DNA from 3 places in the Sutcliffiella sp. FSL R7-0096 genome. Region 1 is predicted to be linked to each of the others. Evidence: riboswitches for the same ligand, from Rfam matches in the RefSeq annotation. Region 1 holds a riboswitch; each other region holds the start of a gene.

What was found. A riboswitch is a leader RNA that binds a small molecule or an ion and turns the genes downstream of it on or off. The one in region 1 is predicted to bind S-adenosylmethionine.
Region 2: linked by a shared signal. The riboswitch ahead of MKY77_RS24235 (LLM class flavin-dependent oxidoreductase) and the one ahead of MKY77_RS21265 (methionine ABC transporter ATP-binding protein) in region 1 are both predicted to bind S-adenosylmethionine.
Region 3: linked by a shared signal. The riboswitch ahead of MKY77_RS08505 (O-acetylhomoserine aminocarboxypropyltransferase/cysteine synthase family protein) and the one ahead of MKY77_RS21265 (methionine ABC transporter ATP-binding protein) in region 1 are both predicted to bind S-adenosylmethionine.

What each region holds. Positions count from the first base shown of each region.
Region 1 covers NZ_CP152003.1:4,130,185-4,133,328, reverse strand. The annotation lists gene MKY77_RS21275 (hypothetical protein) at 1-6, shown strand, start outside; gene MKY77_RS21270 (diacylglycerol kinase family protein) at 77-958, shown strand; SAM riboswitch class I at 1,053-1,169, shown strand; gene MKY77_RS21265 (methionine ABC transporter ATP-binding protein) at 1,308-2,339, shown strand; gene MKY77_RS21260 (methionine ABC transporter permease) at 2,326-2,979, shown strand; gene MKY77_RS21255 (MetQ/NlpA family ABC transporter substrate-binding protein) at 2,999-3,144, shown strand, end outside.
Region 2 covers NZ_CP152003.1:4,748,277-4,751,420, forward strand. The annotation lists gene MKY77_RS24230 (alpha-L-glutamate ligase) at 1-32, opposite strand, end outside; gene MKY77_RS24235 (LLM class flavin-dependent oxidoreductase) at 71-1,123, opposite strand; SAM riboswitch class I at 1,405-1,510, opposite strand; gene MKY77_RS24240 (hypothetical protein) at 1,831-2,331, opposite strand; gene MKY77_RS24245 (PTS transporter subunit IIBC) at 2,775-3,144, shown strand, end outside.
Region 3 covers NZ_CP152003.1:1,670,448-1,673,591, reverse strand. The annotation lists gene MKY77_RS08505 (O-acetylhomoserine aminocarboxypropyltransferase/cysteine synthase family protein) at 1-1,229, opposite strand, end outside; SAM riboswitch class I at 1,497-1,610, opposite strand; SAM riboswitch class I at 1,755-1,861, opposite strand; gene MKY77_RS08500 (AAA family ATPase) at 2,104-3,144, shown strand, end outside.

The DNA of each region.
Region 1 (3,144 bases):
TCGTAAAGGAATTGTGCACGCCTATAGCGAAATAAGAAGAGGTAGAAAAAGAGAAGATTATAGGCGGTGTAAGATTGTGTATTATTTTATTGTAAATAAGACGGCTGGTAACGGAAAAGGACTGCGTGTTTGGGAAGCTACGGAAAAGTTGTTAAAGGTTAAAAAAGTAGTGTATAAGGTTTCCTTTACTGAATATAAAGGTCATGCCGGTAAATTAATGGAACAGATAGATGACGTGATAACTGCGGTAATAGTGGTTGGGGGAGATGGAACGATCCATGAAGTAGTGAATCGATTGGTTGCAAAAGAGGTGGCTCTCGGGATTGTTCCTGCTGGATCTGGTAATGACCTGGCAAGAAGCCTGGGGGTCCCTTTTGTTGCTAAAGGGGCGTTGGATCGAATTTTAGCTGGAGAAGTTTTTAGCATCGATATCCCTAAGGTAGGGGAGGAGTATTTTATTTCCATTGCAGGTTTAGGCTTTGACGGGCAGGTTGCGGAAGTTACGAATAAGTCGAAATCGAAGCGTTTTTTGAATAAAATAGGACTTGGTGGTTTGTCCTATATAATAAATATCTTTAAAGTTCTGTTTACATATAAATCTTCTAAGGTCTCCATAATAGTGGATGGCAAAATTAGCGAATACGATGATGTCTGGCTCGTGGCAATTGCTAATCTGCCCTACTATGGCGGGGGGATCAAGATATGTCCGGAAGCCAAAGCGGATGATGGGTTATTGGATGTGTGTGTGGTATCCGGAATTGGGAGATGGGAGCTGCTTTTCGTTTTCCCACTAGCCTTTAAGGGGAAGCACGTAAATCATCGGCATGTGACGATGCTTAGGGGATCATCCATTCAAGTGAAACCAGAGGAACCTTTAATCATGCAGTGTGATGGGGAAATAATACGAAGTGGGGGAAGGGATTTCAGAATAAAAAAGAACGGACTGAGAGTTTTATAAAAGTTTTTAATTGACATGTTATTTGCACCCGTGATACGATAACATTCGTTAATTCAAATTGCCCAAATACTTAACTTAAATTATATATGTTAATCTCTTATCGAGAGAGGTGGAGGGACGTGCCCGATGAAACCCGGCAACCGTCAACAAGGAATTGTTGAAATGGTGCCAATTCACACAAAGTAAAGTTATTTGCTTTGATAGATGAGAGAAAGGACTTTTCTCATTTAATCCTTTCTGCTCATTATTGCGGAAGGGATTTTTTATTTTTCAAGTGGGAACCAAAACGTTTGATTAAACCTAATTGGGTAAGCTAAAACAAAGCAAATGTAAGAAGGAAGGTGCATGCATGATTTCACTTCAAGGTGTTAAAAAAGTTTTTAAAACGAAAAATGGACCGGTTACAGCTGTTGATAATATAGATTTATCCATCAACCATGGCGAAATATTTGGTGTGATTGGATACAGTGGAGCAGGGAAAAGTACCCTGATCCGCATGCTAAACGGACTGGAAACTCCTACAGATGGGGTGGTGGATGTAGCAGGAAGAAACCTTGCGAAGGTAAAGGGCAGGGAACTGAGACAAGCACGCCAGGAAATCAGTATGATTTTCCAACATTTCAATCTTTTATGGTCAAGGACGGTAAAGGAAAACATCGCGTTTCCGCTTGAGATTGCTGGAGTCAGTAGGACAGAACGCAATAAGCGAGTAGATGAACTTATCAAACTTGTAGGGTTAGAAGGAAGGGGAGACTCTTATCCATCTCAACTAAGTGGGGGACAAAAGCAAAGAGTCGGGATTGCAAGGGCGCTTGCAAATAACCCAAAAGTACTTTTATGTGATGAAGCGACTTCTGCTTTGGATCCACAAACCACGGATTCCATCTTAGACCTCTTGGTCGATATCAATAAGCGATTATCTCTGACGATCGTACTGATCACACATGAAATGCATGTCATCCGTAAAATCTGTCATCGCGTAGCTGTCATGGAGAATGGGAAAGTCGTGGAACAAGGTGATGTTCTAAATGTATTCCGCAAGCCCGAGCAGCCTATCACGAAACGCTTCGTCAAGCAGGTGACAGAACCGGAAGATACACAAGAGACAGTGGAACATCTTTTGGCAGAATATCCGCAAGGTAAAGTGATACAGTTAACATTTGTAGGTACTTCGGCGGAACAGCCTTTGATAACGAACTTGATTCGCAGGTTTCCGATTGATGTGAACATTCTTCAAGGTAAAATATCACAGACTCAAAACGGAGCATACGGCACTCTTTTTGTACATCTTGATGGAGAAGAAGCCCAAGTACAAGAGGCATTGGCATTTATCCGTGAGCAGCAAGTGGAGTTGGAGGTGATGACACATGGAACGCGTTAATTGGGACAAAATGTGGGATGCTACCTTAGAAACCCTTTATATGAGTAGTATATCTGTTGTTGCCACTTTCATCTTAGGGATCGTCTTAGGACTGTTATTGTTTTTAACATCGAAGGGCAATATTTGGGAAAGTCGTATCATTAATGGAATTGTAGCGGCGTTTGTGAATATCTTCCGTTCCATCCCATTTGTCATTTTAATATTTTTACTTATTCCTTTCACAAGGTTCATCATGGATACCATCATCGGTGCCAACGCTGCCCTGCCTGCTTTGATTATAGGGGCTGCACCATTCTACGCCCGTATGGTTGAAATTGCGCTACGTGAAATTGATAAAGGTGTCATTGAAGCAGCACGTTCCATGGGAGCTAAAACAACAGAAATCATCTGGAAAGTATTGATTCCGGAATCGATGCCAGCATTGGTTTCCGGTATAACCGTAACTGCCATTGCAATCGTAAGTTACACGGCGATGGCGGGAATCATCGGTGCAGGTGGGTTGGGTAACCTGGCATTCTTAGATGGGTTCCAGCGTAACAACTGGGAAGTAACACTTGTATGTACTGTCATCATTTTAATCATTGTGTTTATCATCCAATTTATTGGAGATTTGGTTACAAATAAACTAGACAAACGATAAGAAAGCGGGGATTTTTCAGATGAAAAAGTTATTAAGTTATGCAGTGGTTTCATTATTAGTACTGGTTTTGGCTGCTTGTGGTACAAGCAATGAAGGTGGAGAAAGTGGTACAGGTTCAAACATTGAGGAAGGTAAACTCGTTATTGGGGCTTCCAATGTGCCACA
Region 2 (3,144 bases), 620 kb from region 1:
CTATTTTCATGAATAATATAGATTTTTGCCACGATGTCTTCCTCCATTTTCTAAAAGTTTTCTGCTGACGTTACGCTTTGGCAAGTTCTTCCACTTGAGGGTGGACAAGTGGCATTACCTGTTTGGCAAAGCGCTCCATCTCCTCTAGTTGTGGGGAGAACTGCAACAACAATAGGTCCACCCCTGCCTCTTCGTATTCTTTTATTCTAGCGGCGATCTGCTCTGGTGTGCCAACAAGGTTAGGACGCAATCCTCTATTGGATACGGAATAATCCTGGAGCTGCAGTTGCTGTTCTAATTGGGATTTGCTTGTAAAATCCTTAAATCCTGCATATGCTTCCGATTCCTTCACATCTGTAATCCGTGCTAGTTCTGCTTGTGCCTCTTCCTCAGTATCCCTGCATATGACATAAGCAGCCATCCCAAAGGATTGAAACGATTGGTTGGAAGCCTCGGATCTCTTCTCTTTCATTCCAGCAATTTTTGTTGCCACTTCCTCCACGGTTCCGCCATGCATCACATAAGCATCGCAGTGGGAAGCAATGACCTCTTTGCCTTTTGGACTTTCCCCTCCCGCATAAAGAATCGGGTTGGGACGCTGAACAGGCTTCGGGAAAAGTTTCGTATCTTTCAGTTGATAATATTTTCCGTCATAACTAAAAGAGTCTTCCGTCCATAATCCTTTGAGTACCTCGATAAACTCCTTTGTGCGATCATAGCGCTCGTCGTGTTCCGTGAAGATTCCTCCATATTGACGAGCCTCCTCCTCCCACCAAGCAGAAACGACATTCAAAGTAAAACGCCCGTTGCTGATATGATCGATATTCGCTGTTGCCTTTGCTGCAATCGCCGGGTTATGGAACCCGGGCCTAATCGCCGTCATAATCTCAATCTTTTCCGTGACAGCAGCAAGGGCAGCCGCCGTCGACCATGCTTCCAACGTATCTTCTTGCGGTCCTTTAATATCATTTAAAAATAATTCCGCAATCAGTGTTGTATCAAATCCAAGCTGTTCGGCTTGCTGAATTACTTTTTTCGCATAATCAAATGTCGGAAGCATGTTTTCGTCCTCCACATTACGTAACCATCCGCCGAATACCGGCAACCAAAAACCAAATTTCATCTCACGCTTCCCCCTCAATATTTGTTGTAAAGCATTATAGGATATGTCGGCAGCCAACTTAGCTGGTGATTATAGCGAAAGGCGAAGACTCCGGCGGGAGATTGCGCTTGGGTGGAGACCCCGCAAGTTTGCTGGGGAGACTCCAGCGGCGCCCCCACGGAAAGAGAAGCCTAGCTCGGAAATCAACAACGGTGCATCAACAAACAAATCCTTCAAGTGGAAAAAGACAAACAAAAAAACTTCTCCGATAAGAAGAAGTTTGAGTATGATCCCGTAACATCCACTTATCTCTCAAGAACATTTGTCTTGCTGGAATTGGCACCAATACATCATCTGTATGGTTGCCGGGCTTCATAGGGCCAGTCCCTCCACCTCTCTTGATAAGAAAACTTACTATTCAATTATTATTAACTAAATTAATCCTATCACGAAACTTGGGAATGGACAAGTCTTTCGTATAACTAAATAAAGTTGGGGTATTGATAGCTTATTTATTGGATGGTTAATTAATGATTGGATGATTTCGGGTTTTTGCTTGTTTAGTGAGGGGATGAAGACACTTTCATGCTTAATTTCTCCTCGGAATTGTCTTCCTCCACCTTATGAGGACACTTTCGTGTTTAAAATCACAGAATTGTCTTCATCGAATCCAAAAAATTTAACCTAAAAAACGCCCTCCAAAATGGAAGGCGCCCCTCTAAAAACTATTACTGTAAATCTTTTTCAAAATTTGGCGCATGCAAGCCTGCTGATTCAAAAGTCTCTCCAATTTTCTCATGGAAACTTTGCAATGCAGCATCCATCTCGTCCATTTCAGACTCTTCTGCCAACGCTGCGGCACGCTCTTCGAAATATACGGCTAACAATTCGATGGACTCTTTCATGTCACCCTGAAGGTTAGAATTTAAGCTTTCCGCTATCTCTATCCCGCGAAGTTCGTTCGCGATGCGGTTGCTTGCTTTTACCGCTGCTTCATGATCTCCCGTTCCTTCTGATCTTTCATAGGATGTTACAACTTCCAGATGCTTGCGGATGGTCTGAATCATTTCCATCTGTATATTCATAAGGACTGTTACCGTTTCCCCATTCTGGTCAGCATCAGCAGCAACCTTTTCTGACTCGGTAATGTCCACTTTATTTGTTTCCTCTGTGCATGCAGATAAGACAATTATTAAAACAAGTATCATTGAAAAAATCCATTTTTTCATATTCAAATCTCCTTTCATTACGGAAATAGTGTACTCGTTTTCATGACCACTGTATAGAGCTAACTGCGATGTTAGATTCTTCAAAAAATTTTCCTGAAAGGCTGTTTTCTGATACTTGTTGCTTTTTCGCATTTATAAATAAATCGTTATATTCCTAGCTTTTCTGGCTATTCAAAATAGCTTACCTGTAAAAGGTCCAAATGCCGACTTTTTACTAGCGAATAGTACATTCTTTGAGAAAAGAGCCTCCCGAAATAATTTCATGTCATTTTTATGTTCCTTGTTAATTATTTATTAAAATAATATTTTCTTCTTGCATTGTCACCCGACATCTCTTACAATAGGTAAATGCAAACGGTTGCACTCCATGTGCACTAATTTATATAAAAATGAATTCGTTTTCATCAAAAAATAGAAAAATAGATAGAAAGAAGGCTGTTAAAATGAAAAATTTATTGTCTTTCGATTTTTGGCAGAAATTCGGTAAAGCTTTATTGGTAGTGGTTGCAGTAATGCCTGCAGCTGGTATTATGATTTCTCTTGGTAAGTTAGTTGGGATGACTGGTGGAGACATGGCTCTTGTGCAAACGATTGCAAGAGTGATGGAAGATATCGGTTGGGGGATCATCACCAACCTACACGTATTGTTTGCGGTTGCCATTGGTGGCTCGTGGGCAAAAGAGCGTGCAGGTGGAGCTTTCGCTGCGTTGATTGCATTTGTTCTTATCAACCGTATCACTGGTGCGATCTTTGGTGTTAACAATGATATGGTAGCGGACCCTGAAGCTACTTTCACCACACTTTTTGGGCAAG
Region 3 (3,144 bases), 2.4 Mb from region 1:
TCAATTCCTACTGACAGACGGATAAGATCCTCTGTTACCCCTGATTTTTTCAGATTGTCTCCCGTTAGCTGCTGATGTGTTGTGGAAGCCGGGTGGATAATAAGGGATTTAGCATCCCCTACGTTTGCAACGTGCGACCAAAGTTTAATGCTATCGATGGCTTTTCTCCCGGCTTCCCTTCCCCCTTTTATGCCAAAGTTAACGATGGAACCATTTCCTTTACCCAGATACTTTCTGGCAAGTGGATAGGCTGGATGATCATGGAGCCCAGGATAAGAAACCCACTCCACCGCCGGGTGATCCTGTAGGTATTTCGCCAATTCCAAAGCATTTTCATTATGTTTTTCCACTCTCAAATGCAAGGTTTCAAGTCCTTGCAATAATAAAAATGCATTCTGAGGACTCAGGCAAGCTCCAAAATCTCTTAATAATTGAACTCGGAGCTTCACAGCAAATGCAAGATTTCCGAAGGTCTGAGCATATTTAATACCGTTATAGCTCTCATCCGGTTCTGTAAATCCAGGAAAATTTGGGTGATCCCAATTGAACTTTCCACCATCTACTACCACTCCCCCGATAGTCGTTCCATGACCTCCGATCCACTTGGTTGCAGAGTGAACCACGATATCCGCTCCCCATTTAATCGGGTTGCATAGGTAGGGGGAAGCAAATGTATTATCAATGATAAGTGGTATGGAATTATCATGGGCAACTTTGGCTACCGCCTCTACATCAAGCACCCGAAGACTTGGATTACCGATGATTTCCCCGAACAATGCTTTTGTTTTAGGTGTAATGGCGTTCCGGAAATTCTCTGGGTCTGTTGCATCCACAAACTTCACCTTAATTCCGTATTTCGGAAGCGTGACCGCAAAGAGATTATACGTCCCTCCATACAGGTTTTCTGCTGCTACGATTTCATCTCCGGCATGGGCGATATTTAAAATGGCAAATGCGATAGCCGACATTCCGGAACTCGTAGCCACTGCCGCGGCACCGCCTTCTAAAAGAGCTAGCCTTTGCTCCAGCACATCCACTGTCGGATTCATGATCCTGGTGTAAATATTGCCGAACTCATTAAGCGCAAATAAATTTTGGGCATGGTCCGTGTTGTCAAATACATAGGAAGTTGTTTGGTAGATTGGAACTGCCCGGGAACCTGTAGTTGGATCAGGTGTTTGCCCTCCGTGAAGTAATAAGGTTTCTACATCATAATGTTGGTTGCTCATTTTACATTCCTCCAATTTATAAAGATATTTTTTAAAAAATAGGCTCTGTTAAACGTCGCTGTTGATTTCCGCAATAGGCTTCGCTTATCCAGAGGGCGACCTTGAGCCTCCTCGTTTCACTGCGGGGTCTCAAGATTGTCGCTACTCTCCCGCAGGAGTCTACGCCTATTGCTCCAATCACCAGCTAGAAACAGGTCATAGTCAACAACTAACTTTAACAAAGCCAAAAAATAAAAACCCCTTCACAAGAAGAGGTTGAAATTCCTCCTCTTATCTGTCAGGCTACTCCGCCTGCAGGAATTAGCACCAACTCAAGAATGTTGATTCTTGAAGGTTGCCGGACTTCATCGGGCCTGATCCCTCAGTCACTCTGGATAAGAGTTATTTAGTTGGGTAACACATTAACATGAAACAGCATCTAATCTACGTTATTTCTTCTGTTAGCCAATTATGACCTAAATTCTTGATTACTCATAGAAAAATAAAAAACCCCTTCCTAAGAAGAGGTTTTCGTCATACGTCCTCTTCTTATCTTTCAGATACAAGATCTGCAGAAATTAGCACCTTTTCAAACATACATTGCAGGTTGCCGGGCTTCGTAGGGTCTGTCCCTCCACCACTCTAAATAAGAAGTACTGCTATTAAGTTTAATGATCTTTGTTTTGCTTTTTGCAATTATAGCAACTGAGAAGGATAGAAGTCAATAAAATATTCTGAAATTTTCAATCTATTTTATATCACACTATTTTACCAACAATCCCCTAAAAGCAAAGTGCTTGAAAGTCAGAAAAGGTCAAAGTATAATGAGCTTACAACCTTTAAAGGTCAAAATAAGTCAAACTTTATTCATATAAAATTAGGAGGTAGCATGATGATGAAATGTCAAAAATGTGAAGTGAACCGTGCAACCATTCAATTCAAACTTCGATCCAACAATGAACAAACTGAATTAGTCTTGTGCTCTACCTGCTTTGAAGAAGTACGAGCGAATCTTACATCACCAACTCCAAGTGGATTGTTATCTGACTTTCCATTTATGAATGGTATATCTAAAGAAGGTAGTCCTCAACCTCACTCTTTTCAGAATCAAGAGATCGCGAAGAAGAGTAATGGTGGAATTTTGGATGAACTAGGTAAAAACATCACAAACATTGCCAAAACCGGGTTGATTGACCCAGTTATTGGTCGAGACAAAGAAATCAAACGAGTTATAGAAATTTTAAATAGACGAAATAAAAATAATCCTGTATTGATAGGAGAACCCGGGGTTGGTAAAACCGCGATAGTCGAAGGTTTGGCATTGAAGATTGTTGAAGGCGATGTTCCAGCTAAACTAAAAAACAAGGAAATCTATCTATTAGACGTGGCATCCCTTGTTGCCAATACAGGGATACGTGGTCAATTCGAGGAGCGTCTGAAACAAGTCATCGCAGAGCTTCAACAAAGAAAAAACGTTATACTGTTTGTGGATGAGCTGCACCTGATTGTTGGTGCTGGTTCTGCGGAAGGCTCCATGGATGCCGGGAATATATTGAAGCCCTCATTGGCAAGGGGAGAGTTGCAATTGGTTGGCGCCACCACCTTGAAAGAGTATCGTCAAATTGAAAAAGACGCTGCCCTCGAACGGCGTTTCCAACCTGTTACAGTGAAAGAACCTTCAATTGACGAAGCACTGAAAATCATCAAAGGGATTCAGTCAAAATATGAGGATTACCACCAAGTCGTTTATGAAGAAGATGCCATTAAAGCATGTGTGGAGCTTTCACATCGCTATATCCAAGATCGCTTTTTACCTGATAAAGCCATTGACCTGATGGACGAAGCAGGTTCAAGAAAGAATCTAACATTGGATAATATCGATTTGGAACAGATTGATGCCCGTCTGTCTCAACTTGAAAAAGAAAAACAAGCAGCT